DNA from 2 places in the Lysinibacillus sp. RS10 genome. Region 2 is predicted to be linked to the other one. Evidence: riboswitches for the same ligand, from Rfam matches in the RefSeq annotation. Region 2 holds a riboswitch; the other holds the start of a gene.
The links. Region 2 has a riboswitch for thiamine pyrophosphate ahead of thiT (energy-coupled thiamine transporter ThiT). Riboswitches for the same ligand answer to the same signal wherever they lie in the genome.
Positions count from the first base shown of each region.

Region 1: it holds a riboswitch for thiamine pyrophosphate, as region 2 does, so the genes downstream of both, ACB089_RS20200 (hypothetical protein) here and thiT (energy-coupled thiamine transporter ThiT) in region 2, are expected to answer to the same signal.

Region 1 covers NZ_CP167122.1:3,973,473-3,981,109, forward strand. Annotated here, with positions in the region: gene ACB089_RS20190 (PotD/PotF family extracellular solute-binding protein) at 1-182, shown strand, start outside; gene ACB089_RS20195 (MFS transporter) at 823-2,019, shown strand; TPP riboswitch at 2,090-2,197, shown strand; gene ACB089_RS20200 (hypothetical protein) at 2,460-2,849, shown strand; gene thiW (energy coupling factor transporter S component ThiW) at 2,958-3,458, shown strand; gene ACB089_RS20210 (EVE domain-containing protein) at 3,534-3,995, opposite strand; gene ACB089_RS20215 (MarR family winged helix-turn-helix transcriptional regulator) at 4,011-4,439, opposite strand; gene ACB089_RS20220 (VWA domain-containing protein) at 4,617-7,214, opposite strand; gene ACB089_RS20225 (BatA and WFA domain-containing protein) at 7,198-7,637, opposite strand, start outside.
Region 2 covers NZ_CP167122.1:542,990-550,626, reverse strand. Annotated here, with positions in the region: gene ACB089_RS02795 (hypothetical protein) at 1-118, shown strand, start outside; gene map (type I methionyl aminopeptidase) at 160-915, opposite strand; gene thiT (energy-coupled thiamine transporter ThiT) at 1,195-1,755, opposite strand; TPP riboswitch at 1,913-2,020, opposite strand; gene ACB089_RS02780 (DUF4870 domain-containing protein) at 2,144-2,476, shown strand; gene ACB089_RS02775 (helix-turn-helix domain-containing protein) at 2,778-4,568, shown strand; gene ACB089_RS02770 (GntP family permease) at 4,681-5,994, shown strand; gene ACB089_RS02765 ((Fe-S)-binding protein) at 6,026-6,760, shown strand; gene ACB089_RS02760 (LutB/LldF family L-lactate oxidation iron-sulfur protein) at 6,760-7,637, shown strand, end outside.

The DNA.
Region 1 (7,637 bases), 1.7 Mb from region 2:
TAGGCTACTCTACTCCAAATATTGCAGCAATGAAATTAATGGATCCGAAAGTTGTATCTGATGAGCGTTTCTATCCTTCTGAAGAACAACGTAAAACATTAGAAGTTTATAAAAACTTAGGCCCTGATTACTTAGGCAAATATAATGAGCTGTTTTTAGAATTTAAAATGAGTATTCGATAACCTCTATCAATTATGCCTCGGCATAATTGCGTCAGGAATCGGCTTTGTGCTTAGGCCTGCACGAGGGCCGACACAATGTCGGTCATTTCGGTAATGCCACAGGACGTGGCGTTTTTACCGATGCAGGTCAGTTAGCCTAAAATCCTTTGTGAACTCGATTCCGTGACATCCGCCGGAGGCTTAACTTATTTCAGCAAATGTTTTCTGTAACGAAAGTGAAACGGCAGTTACAAATGTTTTCTGTTCCGAAAGCGTAGCGACAGGGACAGATGTTTAGACACCCGCTGAAAAGTAACTTAAACCCTTATTCATACCACCACCTATAAAAGTAGGCGACTCCTGCTGAAAGAAGTTAAAGCTGTTCTCACGTTACGAACGTCGAGAACAGCTTTTTGCTAGTTTAGATGAAAATAAATGCCCGACAGTCTTGCCGAAAAGTTCGCTATTCCCCCATCAGTGTTTGCTTCAAGGCTTGGCAGTCAGTTGACTGTGAACGTTCAGGAAGCTACAAATACCTCCCAAGGCTAAAGCAGTGAGGGTGATCAGTAGCCAATTCCCTTATTTCAGACTTCTAGTCAATAGCAAAGGTACAAGCCTTGTGGTAGACTGTAGTATATTTGATTAAAGAAGGGGGTATTCGATGACCCAGCAGAAGTCCAATAAGGCGGCTTTGTATATTTTAATGTTTAATATGTTTATCGCAATGGGGAGTATTGGAATTATTATTCCTGTTATGCCTGAGTATTTAAAACTATTTGGTGCCGCCGGACAAATTCTTGGCATGTTGATTGCAACGTTCGCCTTGGCTCAATTCGTATTTTCTCCAATTGCTGGGAATCTTTCGGATCAATATGGACGGAAAAATCTCATTATTTTCGGTCTTATAGTTACAGGACTTGCCCAAATTGGTTTCGGGCTTTCTACAGATGTGTGGATGCTCTTCTTGGCACGCTTTTTAGGTGGCGTTGGCTCTGCATTTGTTGCCCCACCTATCATGGCTTTTGTGGCAGATGTTACAACGTATGAAGAACGTGGTAAAGGAATGGGCATGCTAGGTGCATCAATGTCTCTAGGCTTTATGATTGGACCAGGTATCGGTGGATTCCTATCAAAAGTTAGTTTACATTTCCCATTCTATACTGCTGGAGTTGCAGCGATCTTAGCAGCTATTTTATCGTTGTTTTTATTACCTTCCAAGAAACCAAATACAGCGCAAAAAATGCAGAAGCAAGACAACCTTGCAAAGCAAATGGTTCGTTCAGTTCAAATGCCTTACTTTGTAATGCTCGTTATCATGCTTGTATTCTCATTCGGAATTGCTAACTTCCAAACAACATTATCGTTATTTGTTACAGAAAAGTTCAATTACACACCTACAGATATCGCTATTATCTTAGTTGTAGGTGGTGCTTTTGGTGTTGTTGTACAAATGTTTGTTATTACACCACTGTTTAATCGCTTCGGCGAAATGAAAGTAGTGTTAGTTAATTTATTTATTGCAGCCGTATCAATTTTCTTAATTTTATTTGTGTCTGGCTTTGCGCTTATTTTAGTTGTAACGACAATCTTCTCTACAGCTACGACATTGATTCGTCCAGCTGTCAACACATTGATTTCGAAGCTTGCTGAGACGGAACAAGGCTTTGCGGCTGGTCTGAACAATGCATATATGAGCCTTGGTAATATGATTGGTCCTGCATTAGCAGGTATATTATTCGATTGGAATATGAACAGTCCTTATATTTTCGGAGCTATTATTTTAATGGCCTGCTTCTTCCTTGCCCTTATTTGGACGATGAAAAAAGCACCACACCTGTTGCATCCTGATACAAAATAGGCAGAAAAGCTATTGACTATTTTTGGTAGTATGCTACATTATTATGTGAAAAGATAGAATTAAATTTTTTTATTACCACTAGGGGAGTCTTTAAAAGGCTGAGACGTATATGATCATATACGGACCCTTTGAACCTGATCTAGTTCACACTAGCGGAGGGAAGTGGCGACACTTGCTTTTTAATATGTAAATGCAAGGCCGCTTCCTATTGTTTTTAGGAAGCGGCTTTTTTTTGTAAGTTTACCTTAAGAATGCTCGCCAATCTAGCAACATTATTTCCAAGGTTACCGGCGCAACTCGCGGTTTTAGCGGCGATGTTCTCTTGGTTACCGGCGGAATTCACAGTTTTAGCGGCGATGTTCTCTTGGTTACCGGCGCAACTCGCGGTTTTAACGGCGCCATTCTCTTGATTACCGGCGCAACTCGCGGTTTTAGCGGCGATGTTCTCTTGGTTACCGGCGGAATTCACAGTTTTAGCAGCGATGTTCTCTTGGTTACCGGCTCAACTCGCGGTTTTAGCGGCGATGTTCTCTTGGTTACCGGCGCATCTCGCGGTTTTAGCGGCGATGTTCTCTTGGTTACCGGCGCATCTCGCGGTTTTAGCGGCGATGTTCTCTTGGTTACCGGCGCATCTCGCGGTTTTAGCGGCGATGTTCTCGGTTTTACCGGCGGAATTCACAGTTTTAGCGGCGATGTTCTCTTGGTTACCGGCGGAACTCACCGTTTTAGCGGCGATGTTCTCTTGGTTACCGGCTCAACTCGCGGTTTTAGCGGCGATGTTCTCGGTTTTACCGGCGGAACTCACCGTTTTAGCGGCGATGTTCTCTTGATTACCGGCGCAACTCGCGGTTTTAGCGGCGATGTTCTCGGTTTTACCGGCGGAACTTCAAATTTACCGGTATTAACAATTAAATTCATATTTCAAAGGAGTAGAAATTATGTCAATCCGAAAATTAACAATCATGGCCTTATTAGTAGCAATTGCCGTAGCAGGTTCTACCTTCGTTTCAATACCAACTGGAATTGCGCGTGCCTATCCTGTACAGCATGCCATTAATGTCATTGGCGCTATCATTCTTGGACCAGTGCCAACCGTTATGGTCGCCTTTGTCACAGCCATTATTCGTATTCTAGCAGGCACAGGTTCATTATTAGCCATACCTGGCAGCGTCATTGGTGCTTTGTGTGCAGCTCTTGCCTATAAATACAGCGGCAAGATGTGGCTAGCTGGTGTCGGTGAAATATTCGGGACAGGAATTATTGCCTCACTCATTGCAGTGCCCTACGCTCATTTATTAATGGGGACATCTGTGGCAGCATTATTTTTTATGCCAGCCTTTCTAACATCAAGTACGATTGGTGCTATCTTAGGCCTTGTCGTAGCTAGCAATTTGCGTAAGACTATATTTGTAACTAACCTTAACACTCTGCTTAAATAATATTTATGGCAATTTAAAAACGTTACTTCCTTAATGGCAATTAATTAAGAAAGTAACGTTTTAATCCAACTAAATTCACCCATACTTTAACGGCAATCCCATTTCATGAGCAATTAATAGAAAGTCTTTTTTGCTTATTTCAAAATGACCAAATCTGAATTTATAACCATATTTCGATTTATCTTCTACAAATTCTAAATAATCTAAGATCCTTTTTATCGGTACAGACTTTGCATCTTTATAAAAGTCTATATCTCTTCTAAAAGGAATAAAATTTTCTGTCATTTGGAACTCATATATTCGCTCATCCTTTATTCTTCCAATTGCGGTAAAGGCTCTTACAGGTTCATTACCATCTAAACTGTTTTTAGGAGAATAATATATAATCCAGTCTCCTTTTTTCATTCGTTTCAAAGGTCTTTCTTTACCATGACACAACTGGCCGAATCCTCCCTCAACCCCCTTTTGCACATGATTAAGAGATACCACGCCAATCCAATATTTCGGGTCTCTTTCAGTCGTAGGATATAGTGACATAGCTTCCACCTCCTTTTATTTTGGCGAACGATTTTCATATACTTTTTTCAATATGCTTTTCAATTGCTCTTGTTCTTCCAATGAAAGTACATCTAAAACATCATTCTCAGAAATTGAAAGGATCTTCAATAATTCTTCTGCCACATTTTCTCCCTGTTCTGTAAGGCATATTAGATTCTCTCTTCTATTTTCTTGATTTTTCTCTCTATAAACATATTGTCTTTCTTCTAGATCATCGATAAAAAAGCGGACACTGTTTTTATCTATTTTTAAAATCTGCCCTATTTGAATTTGGCTAAGTTTTTTTTCTTTTACAAGAATCATTATTCCAACTTCTCTGGATTTCATTTGATATTTTTCGCTAATATATGTCTCGAGATTTTCCTCTAGAGCCTCCGCTAACTTAAAACTTAGAAAACCAAAAGAATTCATAATATTGGTCATGTTAACTCCTCCAACATATATAATAGTATTTAAAAATGATAGTAATATTTTATTACTATCATTAATTATTACATTAAATCCCATTAATAACAAGATTAATTTCGCTTTTCATGATTTTACAAGCAAAAAAAACGACAGCTCATTGCTAAAAAAGCAACGAACCATCGTTTTAAATTATTAAGGTCGTTTTTTCATGCCCTTTAATAGCTGGGCAACGTTTGTGTCTTCTGCCTGTATTGTTTTTTCCTCTACAATCTGCTCTTTCTTACTTGGCCTTGTTAGGAATCTCCATCCAAAGCGTCGAATGGTAATATCGATGAAGAATAGTAGCATACCTGCTAATAGAAGCCATGTTGCAATATTTTGACGTTCCGCACCTTTTTTACTAAACTCACGGAATACTTCGTTCGGCTCTTTCAAAACGGAGCCGCCTGTTTGCTTCGTCAATTCTTCTACTAGCTTATCATTCACTGGACGTAATTCATATTCAGCACTATAAGGGACACTTAAGCCCGCCTGGTAAATAGCCTTTTCTTCATCTGCAATACGGAAGAAGATCAGACCTGGTTCTGCTTGTACGACTGCTCGAACTTGTGATGCTGAAATTGTTTCAAGCTGTGTTTCAAGTTCTTCACCAGCTTCATTGACAGCAACAATATCTAAAAATGCCGCTTCATTTGTTGGGTCCGTGATGACAAATGAACCGTCTGACTCTAGACGTACATCATAGGCAACATCGTTATAGCTTGGTAGCATTTGTGAAATAAGCGTTTGCCAAAATGTGCCCCAATTCTGCCATCTCGCCCAATCTCCTGTCCATTTTCCAGTCGAATCAGAAGTAAAGGCGAATGTTTTGCCAAGACCATATTGCCACTGTGCTAGCACTGGATCTTCCTTCTCACTTTCCGCAATAACAGTAGCTCCCTGTTTTGCTGTCGTGCCAATATAAGCATTCATTTGAGGTACACCATTCGCAAACAGCGTATTCCATTCAGATGCATTATAAATAGTTGGATAGAATGGGTTATCCTCAATATATGTGCGTGAAATCATTGCCGTTTCACGAGATAAAATAGATGGAATCGTCTGCTCATCAACAACATCGTAGAAACGCCCACTTCCCATTTCACTAAGCGCTTCCAGTAAATTAGCATCTGCATCCTGACCAATTGCAACCGTCGATAGTGTAATGCCTCTGTCTTTGCCTTCAGCAATTAAATCCTCATAATTCCCTGACTGTGACTGACCATCCGTTAAGAGAATAATATGCTTACGCTGTAGCTTTAAATCAGCTAGGTTTTCATAGGCTTTAGCAAGTGATCCATATATTTCTGTACCACCACCTGGCGTTACAGATAAAATCGTGTCCACAGCTTCTTCCTTTTTGCCAAGTGGTCCTGTCTCAATAATTTCCCAAGGTCGGTCATCAAAAGCAATAAACCCGAGCGTATCCTCATCTCGTAGCATTTCGACTGAACGAGCGGCCGCCTCCTTAGCCAGCTCTAACTTCGCTCCAGACATACTTCCTGAGCGATCAAGCACAATCACAAGTCCTAATGACGGTAATTGCTCCTTACCTTTAATCTCCATTTCCACAGGTAGCAAAGTTTCGATTGGCGTTTTAAAATAGCCACCCAAGCCAAAGCTATTTTCCCCACCAACCATTGTAAAGCCAACACCAAAGTTTTTTACCGCTTGTTCAATGACATTCATTTTCGCCTCGCCTACTAAATGCCCTGGCACATTATCAAAAATGATGGCATTGTATTGTAAATAACTAGAAAGTTCATTTGGCAAACTTTTAGCATCTACAACATCATAGTCGATTGATTGGTTGCCAAGTGCTGCAGCGATTGGTGAAGCTGTGTCATAACCATTGACAATTAATAAATGTGGTTCACTTTGCACCATCGTGACACTTGTTAATTTATTATTTTCAAAAATCGCATCTTGATCAATTTGAACCATTGCCTCATATTTCACAAGTCCTTCTGCAGTTGCCGCATGTTTATACGTAAACACATTGGAACCTTCCGCAAGCTCCACTGCCTCACGATGAATAAGCTCATCATTTTCGTATAATAATAGCTCACCTTGCCCCGCCGCAGTTGCATTAATTTCAGTGACTAACTGCTGCTGCTCACCTACATAAGAAACTTGTGGGGTTACAAAACTTTTAAGTGATACATCGTTCGTAACAGATTTGTTAAACGGCACTACATCGACACTTATATTTGACCCTTTGAACTTTGATGCAAACTCTAGGGCATCTCCTTTTGTTTCATTACCATCAGTTAAGAGTACAAGTCGTGTTGCCTTTTTCGGATCTACTATACCCGAAGCGAGCTGCAGACTTTGTTCAATATTTGTTTGGTCGGTCGCCTTTATAGCTGTAAACTTCGGCACTTCCTTTAAAGAATTAGATAAAATGGCTTCTGTTTGCAGTGTCGATGAAAAAGAATAAACCCCTGCAAGTTGTTCATCTTTTTTCGACTGCAAACTTTCGTCTATAAACTGAACCATCTCATCTTCTGTACCATTCATCGAAGCAGAACGGTCAACTAAATATACGATTTGTTCTTCCTTTACAGGTAACAAAATATAAGGTCCAGCAAGCGCAAAAACTAAGCAGAATATCGCCACAATACGAATACCTAGTACGACGATATGACTCTTTATGAGTCGCTGACGCTCACGCCAATAGGTCCATCCAAAATACATAAGCAATGGAAGTAAAAGCAACAATACTAATGGCATATCAATTCGTAAATCCACGACGTCGTTGCACCTCCCACTCTAAAACAAGTAATACTAAAATAATAAGGATAAGCCAAGGCACCAACGAAGTTTTCGATATTTCTTCCTTACCATTGTCCTGAAGCTCTCCAAGCGTATAGCTTGTCCCTTTTTCAATGACACGTTCTTGAGCTTGAAGCTGTACGATGAAGCGCTTTTCTTCATTATTTGAGCGTGCGGTATAGATTCCTGGCTTTATTGGAGCTGTTAATAAACCATTTGTAATAGACGATAAAAACTCATCATCCTGCGAATAAACACTCCAATCACCTTGCGCTAAAGCAACTGCTCGTTGCTCATTTGGTGCAAAAATACCGAGTGAACCAATTGATTCTGAAAGCTGCTGTTCAGCACTCCATAAAAATAATGGGAAAGAGGGATGTAGCGGCCAATCTGTATCAG
Region 2 (7,637 bases):
AGTCGCATTACATAATGGTTTGGATGAGCTACTTGTGACAACGGCAGCCTTATTTTTATGTGGCGTGCTACTTGTCGGTATATTATTTATTAAAAAAAATCCTGCCTACCAAAAATAAATTGGTTTGCAGGATTTTTAGTCTTTACATAACTAAGTATATTATTCTTCATCTAATGTTGTTAAGATGATTGGTTTATCCTTTGTAACGATAATGGAATGCTCAATTTGGGCAACTAATGATTTGTCTGGCGTAACGAATGTCCAGCCATCACCAGCTTCGACAATATGCTCCGCTTTAGCTGAGATGAAGGGCTCGACTGCAAGCACCATACCCTCTTTCATAATTGTAGAATCCCATGCATCATAATAGTTTAAAATATGATTTGGCTCATCGTGTAACGAACGACCTAAACCGTGACCTGTTAGGTTCATAATCACTGTTAAATCATTGGCATATGCTTCACGTTCAACAGCTTTTCCGATTTGGTTTAGTTTTGAACCAGCTTTTACTTTTGTCATTGCACGATCAAAAGCACTTTTAGCTACACGACACAGTTTTTCTTTATCTTCACAGCCTTCACCAACTACAAATGAAATGCCCGTATCTGCAAAGTAGCCATTTAATGAACCAGATACATCAATGTTTACGATATCTCCCTCTTCAATCACACGTTTACCTGGAATACCATGTGCTACTTCCTCATTCACACTAATACATGTGTATCCTGGGAAATCATATTCCCCTTTAGGTCCAGAAATTGCTCCTGCCTCAGCAAACATATGGCCTGCAATTTCATCTAGTTCAAGTGTTGTTACACCTGGTTTTGTAGCTGCCTTCATTGCTTCACGAATTTCAGCACAAATACGGCCGATTTTTTTAAAGGCTTCAATCTCTTCTTGCGTTTTTACGATCATTTTTAACGTCCCTTTCATCTAATATCTATTCATTAATATAACATAACTTTTTATACAAAAAACGCTAAACGCTTTAATTATTATATGCCATCTTAAATTGTAAAGTGCTAAAAAACAGGCTCATCATCTTAACGTGTGGTTGATTTCCGTTCCGACTGGGCGCTTTCCTAGGGGCGTTCAGTCGGAACGAAGATCAACTTATATACATTGTATACTTTTCAACAAATGTCATCCCTAACTGGCAAAAAAAACCCTCCACTCATGTGAAGGGCATAATAATTATGATTTTCGTTGCATTAATTGAGGAGCTGCTGTAAATAACAGGACTCCGACAATTGCTGTTAAAACCGTTGCTGGCAGCATATATGTACCATTATAGATGATTGAATAAATCCATGCATTTTGATCGCCAGCATACTCTGAGAAAAACACAGCGCCAGCAGTTGTATGTGCAGCATAACGTAAAAACCCTGCGAATACAGTTCCTAAAATAATATAAAGCGCCATTTTTGTTTTGTTTAAATTTTTAGCAGCTTCAAGCACTGGTTGGCGAACAACAGCCGCTAAACCAACTACTGTGAAGGCAACACCATAATCGAGTAATCCTTGAAGCCAATGTACAATTGTAGCACCAAACATTGTCTGCATAACACCAATTAGTAAGCCCGTTGTTAGCCCTGGAATAAGGCCCCAACGGAATGCTATTAAAATAATTGGCACCATCACTAGGCTAACAGAGCCACCTTGTGCCCATACTTTAAAGGAAACTTGATCGAGCACAAGGCCAATCGCTGCGAATATCGCAATTTCCACAAGCATTAATAATCGTTTATTGTCCATATTATTCTCTCCTTTGTTCCGATGTAGGATACAAGAGAAGGAATAGAAATGCGCTGATATGTCCCTATCTGACATCAATAGCTTTCATCTTCATTCGGCACGCTTTCGGCTGAATAAAGAAAAACGATGTCAGGACAGAGCCTCACATCGTAAAAGTGTCAGTTTCTATCCACATCCCTACGCAAGCGTTAACTTACAGGTTCAAAGAGTCAAGGCATTACGTGCCCAGTCTCAGCTGACATCATCAGCTCCCCTTGTGGTCGTTACATCTAAATTATTCGAACAACCTCATTGTACGAAAACATGGTGATGATTACAACCTCTTCCAACTTTTTTTTTGAAACTTTGCCGCTTTTCATGCGTAAATATATAAAAAGGAGGTACAACTATGGAGAACCAAAAAACTTTATCTGCCTTTAGTTATCTCAGTATTTTTTTCGCACCTGTTATTGTGCCATTAGTAGTGTACTTTGTTTCAAAAGATGACTCCGTAAAGAAAAACTCTATCCGAGCACTTATATCACATTTAATTCCATTCGTGTTTGGAATTATCTTCTTTGCCGTCTTTGTTTTCTCAACCTTATCATTGAACAATTTTGACTCGAACTCAGACAGCACTACGTTTCTTATCATCTGGTTTGCTTCAATGGCAATTTACTTACTCATCACTCTAGGAATCGTCATTTGGAATATTGTTCAAGCCGTTCGCGTTATTCGATAAGTTTCATTACGGTATTTAACGGGTAGTACTAATAGTCAAAGGAGCTGTTATTTTTATGAAAGTATCTAAAGTTGTTAAAACCGCCGTAAAATTAGCACCTATCGTGATCCCGATTGTAAAAAAAGTAATCGCTACAAAGAAAGCAACGACTAATCACTCCAAAAACATCTATAAATAGGGTTAATAACAAGAATCTGCTTACTTTTTTCAGCAGATTCTTTATTTTTCGCTAATTAACAGTTCGCTATCTTCTATATGGCACTGTAAAATAAAATTTAGCAATACACATGAGGAGCTGTTTATGATAAATACCGAAAAACAATTAATGAGCTTGGTTAACGCTGCGCAGGTCCTAACCTCAACACTCGATATAGACCAAGTGTTAGAAAAACTTATTAGTGAAGTACTCCATGTGATTAAAGGTGCTGATGCAGGTGTGCTGTTTATGTTAAATACAGAAACAAATCGTTTAATTGCTAAGCATGCTATTGGTTATGATCTAGCTTACTTGAAGAAAATTCACCTTGCCTCAAATGAAGGGATGACTGGAAAAGTATTCTCTCAAAAAAAGGCATTTAGATTCCACTCTAGCGATGATGTAACTGAAAACATGGCCGATTTATTTCCACAGTATGAAGAAAACTATACAAAAGCAGTCGGTGATTTTACTTACCCGAAAAGTGCTGTTTGTGCTCCGCTTCTTGATAAAAGTAATTCATGTATAGGCGTGTTAACGATTGTTAACTTTTCAGGAGATACACAGTTTGAGAATAGTGATTTAACAATGCTACAAGCATTTGCAAATCAGTCCTCGATTGCCATCGAAAACGCAAAATTATTTACTCAAAATGAGCGTTCTAAACGTATTTATAATGCTTTAACACGTGTCTCTTTAACACGAGGCCGACTAAACGAAATGATTGATACACTCGCTTCCTTACTAGGACAGTCTGTAGCTATTATCACTGATTTTTACGATTTACTTGTCGCATCTTCTTCAACAGCAAAGCTTGCAACCGAAATTTTAAAAGAGCAAGAATCAGAGCATCTTCATACAGTTGTTCAGCAGTGCGTGCGACATCAAGTACATATACCCATCAACCATGAAATGTATGTAAGCTATTTGTTTCCCATCCATATAGAGCGGGGTGTTATAGGAATACTGTTGATTGTTATGGATCACCATTTACAGATGGATCCTCTAGATTTATTCGCAGTAGAACAGGCAAGTGCTCTTTTCGCCTTACAATTAGCAGAGGAGGAAAAGGAGCTTGAAATTTCTTTTAAATATGATGGTTATTTGTTACAACAGCTACTAAACTTGAATTTTAATGCCTTTTATAAACGCCAAGAAGCCCAACAAGCTACCCATTATTTATGTGCTACTCTACAGCTTGAAGGAAGTAAGTATGGTGTTGCTCAAACTAAAAAAAAGCAGCAACAATTTAGTAAGCTGCTCTATCGTTTAACACGTTTATTTTCCTTACCAGTTTTCATCTCAGAACATGATTCGCACTACCATTTTTTATTTATGAACAATCTAAGAGAACCAGTTGAACAATTTAAAGAAAGCATTCAACATTTCTTCAAGCTCCTCGATCAGGATTCTAAAAAGTACAATTCACTTTCGTTTATGGTTGGCCTTGGGAGACACTTCGACTCAATTGAAAATATCTCCAGTTCTTACCGGGACTCAAAAAAGTGCATAGACTATTTACAAACACTCGAACAAGCACCGTTCATTTTATCCTACGATAAGCTTGGACCTTACACCCTTTTCTTAAATAACGACCCACAGGAAATGGCAGAATATGTAGAGATGAAACTTGGACCCATTATCAAATATGACAAACAGCATAAAACTGATTTGTTATATACATTAAAGGTATTTTTCGAGAATAATCAGAATCGCAAACAAACAGCCGAGGCATGCTTTGTACACCTAAACACCATCAAATATAGACTTCAGACAATTTTTTCATTGATAGAAATTGATGAACAAAACGGGAAAACTATGTTTGAATTAAATCTCGCAATCTATATGCTTTCCTACTTACAGAACGCAAAGTTGGCCAAAACAGACAAAGTGTAGTTCTTATCTTTGTCTGTTTTTACATAGTATTTTATTAGTATTCATTGTTATACTAAACCATACTTGTTGAATTTTCAGAATATTTGTATTAAGCAAGGGGGGCTTAACAGGAATGGAAATGTGGAGTTTGTTTACGATTATTGCTTCACTGGCTTTATTAATTTTTCTAGCACTACGTGGTTTCAGTATCATTATTATTGCGCCAATTGCCAGTTTAATCGTCATCATTTTAAATCAAATGCCTATTTTAGATTCACTACAGGACAACTATATGAGCGGGTTCATAAACTTTATGAAAAATTACTACCTCATCTTCTTATTTGCCGCAATTTTCGGTAAATTTATGGATGATAGTGGCGCTGCTCGTGCAATAGCAGAAAAACTTTTAAATATTATGGGACGTCATAGTAAATTTAACGCGCTAATGGCAGTCGTCATCATTTGTGCTTTTTTAACATTAGGTGGCATTAATACATACGTTGTTATTTTCGCTATTTTACCAATTGCTAAGCCATTATTTAAAGCTATGAATATACCTTGGCATCTATTTACAGGAGCATTTTTCTTTGGCATGGCAACCTTTACGATGACTATGCTTCCTGGTTCACCATCTGTACAAAACATTATCCCAACGAAATATTTAGGTACAACAGCTACTGCAGCACCGGTTGTTGGGATTGTTGCTACGATTACTATTATTCTTTTTAATTGCTTCTATTTAAAACGTCAATTGTCTAAATCTGAGGCGCGTGGTGAAACTTATGAAAATATGAAAAATCCAGAAAAACAGGATTCAAAAGCTTTTGAGGCAAGCGAGAGAAAATTACCACCTTTTATCTTAAGTATTTTGCCACCAATCTTCTTAATTGTTACATTAAACGTCTTTAAAGTAGATATTCTCTACACATTAATGCTTACAGTACTTGTTTCCATCATTATCTTTTGGAAATACATAGACAACAAATTACAAGCAATTAATGTAGGAGCAACAAATACCGTTTTACCTATCGTCAATACAAGCGCTGATGTTGGTTACGGCACCGTTATTGCAGCGACAGCTGGTTTTGGGGTAATAACAGAAATGCTGGCCAACATACCAGGAAGTCCTTTAATTTCTCTTTATGTCGCTATTGCGGCACTTGCAGGGATTACCGGTACTGCCTCTGGTGGACTTGGAATTGCGATGGAAACACTGGCTCAAACTTATTTAGATCTAGGTATTAATCCAGAGGCACTTCATCGCATTGCGACAATTGCCTCCGGTAGTTTAGATTCATTACCACACAATGGTGCCGTTATTACTGTACTGGCAGTTATAGGTTTAACACATAAAGATGCCTACAAACATATATTTTTCGTTTCAGTAATTGGGCCTCTTGTGGCGGCAATTCCTGCATTAATTGCTGCGATCTTAATTTATTCGTAAATATTAATTAAACAGTAGGAGATGAACAAACATGAAAGTCTCACTTTTCGCAACATGTTTAGTAGATATGTTTCAAACAAATGTGGGCAAAGCAACTGTAGAACTTCTAGAACATCTTGGCTGTGAAGTCATATTTCCAAAAGGGCAAATTTGCTGCGGGCAACCTGCCTACAACTCCGGCTATGTTAAAGAAGCAAAGGAAGCAATGAAAAACATGATAACAGCATTTGATAATGCTGAATATATTGTCTGTCCTTCTGGTTCTTGTGCTTATATGTTCCGCGAATATGAAAAAGTTTTTGCAGACGATGCTCAATGGTCGGCTCGTGCAAAAAGATTGGCTAACAAAACTTATGAATTAACACAATTTATCGTAGAGGTTCTTGGCATTACAGACGTGGGTGCTAGTTTCAATGGAAATGTGACCTATCATATGTCCTGCCATATGACACGTTTACTTGGTGTAAAAAGCGCGCCTTTCACATTACTAGACAATGTGAAAGGTTTGACGTATACAGAGCTACCTAACAAAACAACTTGCTGTGGTTTCGGTGGTACATTCTCGGTTAAAATGACACCTATTTCTGAGCAAATGGTTGATGAAAAGGTGCAGCATATTATTGAAACAGGTGCCACTTATTTAGTTGGCGCAGATGAAGGCTGTTTAATGAATATTCGCGGTCGTGCGGAACGATTAGGTGCACATATACAAGTACTTCATATAGCTGAAATTTTAAATTCTCGAAAAGCGGAGGTGCGTGCATAATGCCAATGAAGGTCGGCAATGAATCTTTTAATAATCGTGTTGGAGAAGGCATACAAAATACCTTTATGCGTAGTGCCGTTTCAGGTGCACAAGACCGATTAGAAACAAATCGTCAATTGGCTACCGAGGAGCTTGGTAATTGGGAGGAATGGCGTTCCCTAGGTGAAGAGATTCGTCAGCATGTACTTGCAAACCTAGATTACTATTTAACACAGCTAAGTGAACAGGTCGCTGCACGTGGTGGTCACGTTTTCTTTGCAGCCACTGCGGAAGAAGCCCAAGTCTATATCGCTGAAGTCGCTAATAAAAAGCAAGCCAAAAAAATCGTTAAATCAAAGTCAATGGTAACAGAAGAAATTGACTTAAATCATTATTTAGAGGAGCATGTTGGCTGCCGTGTCATCGAAACTGATTTAGGAGAATACATTTTACAGCTCGACAACGACTTGCCTTCACATATTGTCGCACCCGCTTTACACCGTAAGAAGGAACAGGTACAGGAAAGCTTCCAACGTCATCATCACTATGAAGGCTCTGAACGTCCCGAGGAACTAACAAAACACGCACGAAAAATGTTACGTGATGATTATTTAACTGCGGATATCGGAATTACGGGCTGTAATTTCGCAGTTGCCGAAACTGGCTCTGTTTGCATCGTAACAAATGAAGGAAATGCTGATTTATCGACAGCATTACCAAAAACACAAATTACAGTAATGGGTATGGAAAGGCTTGTTCCAACGTTTGAAGAGCTAGAAGTACTAGTCAATATGCTAACAAGAAGTGCAGTAGGTCAAAAACTGCCTAGTTACGTAACTGTATTAAGCGGTCCTCGTCAAGAAGGTGATGTAGATGGCCCAGAAGAATTTCATTTAGT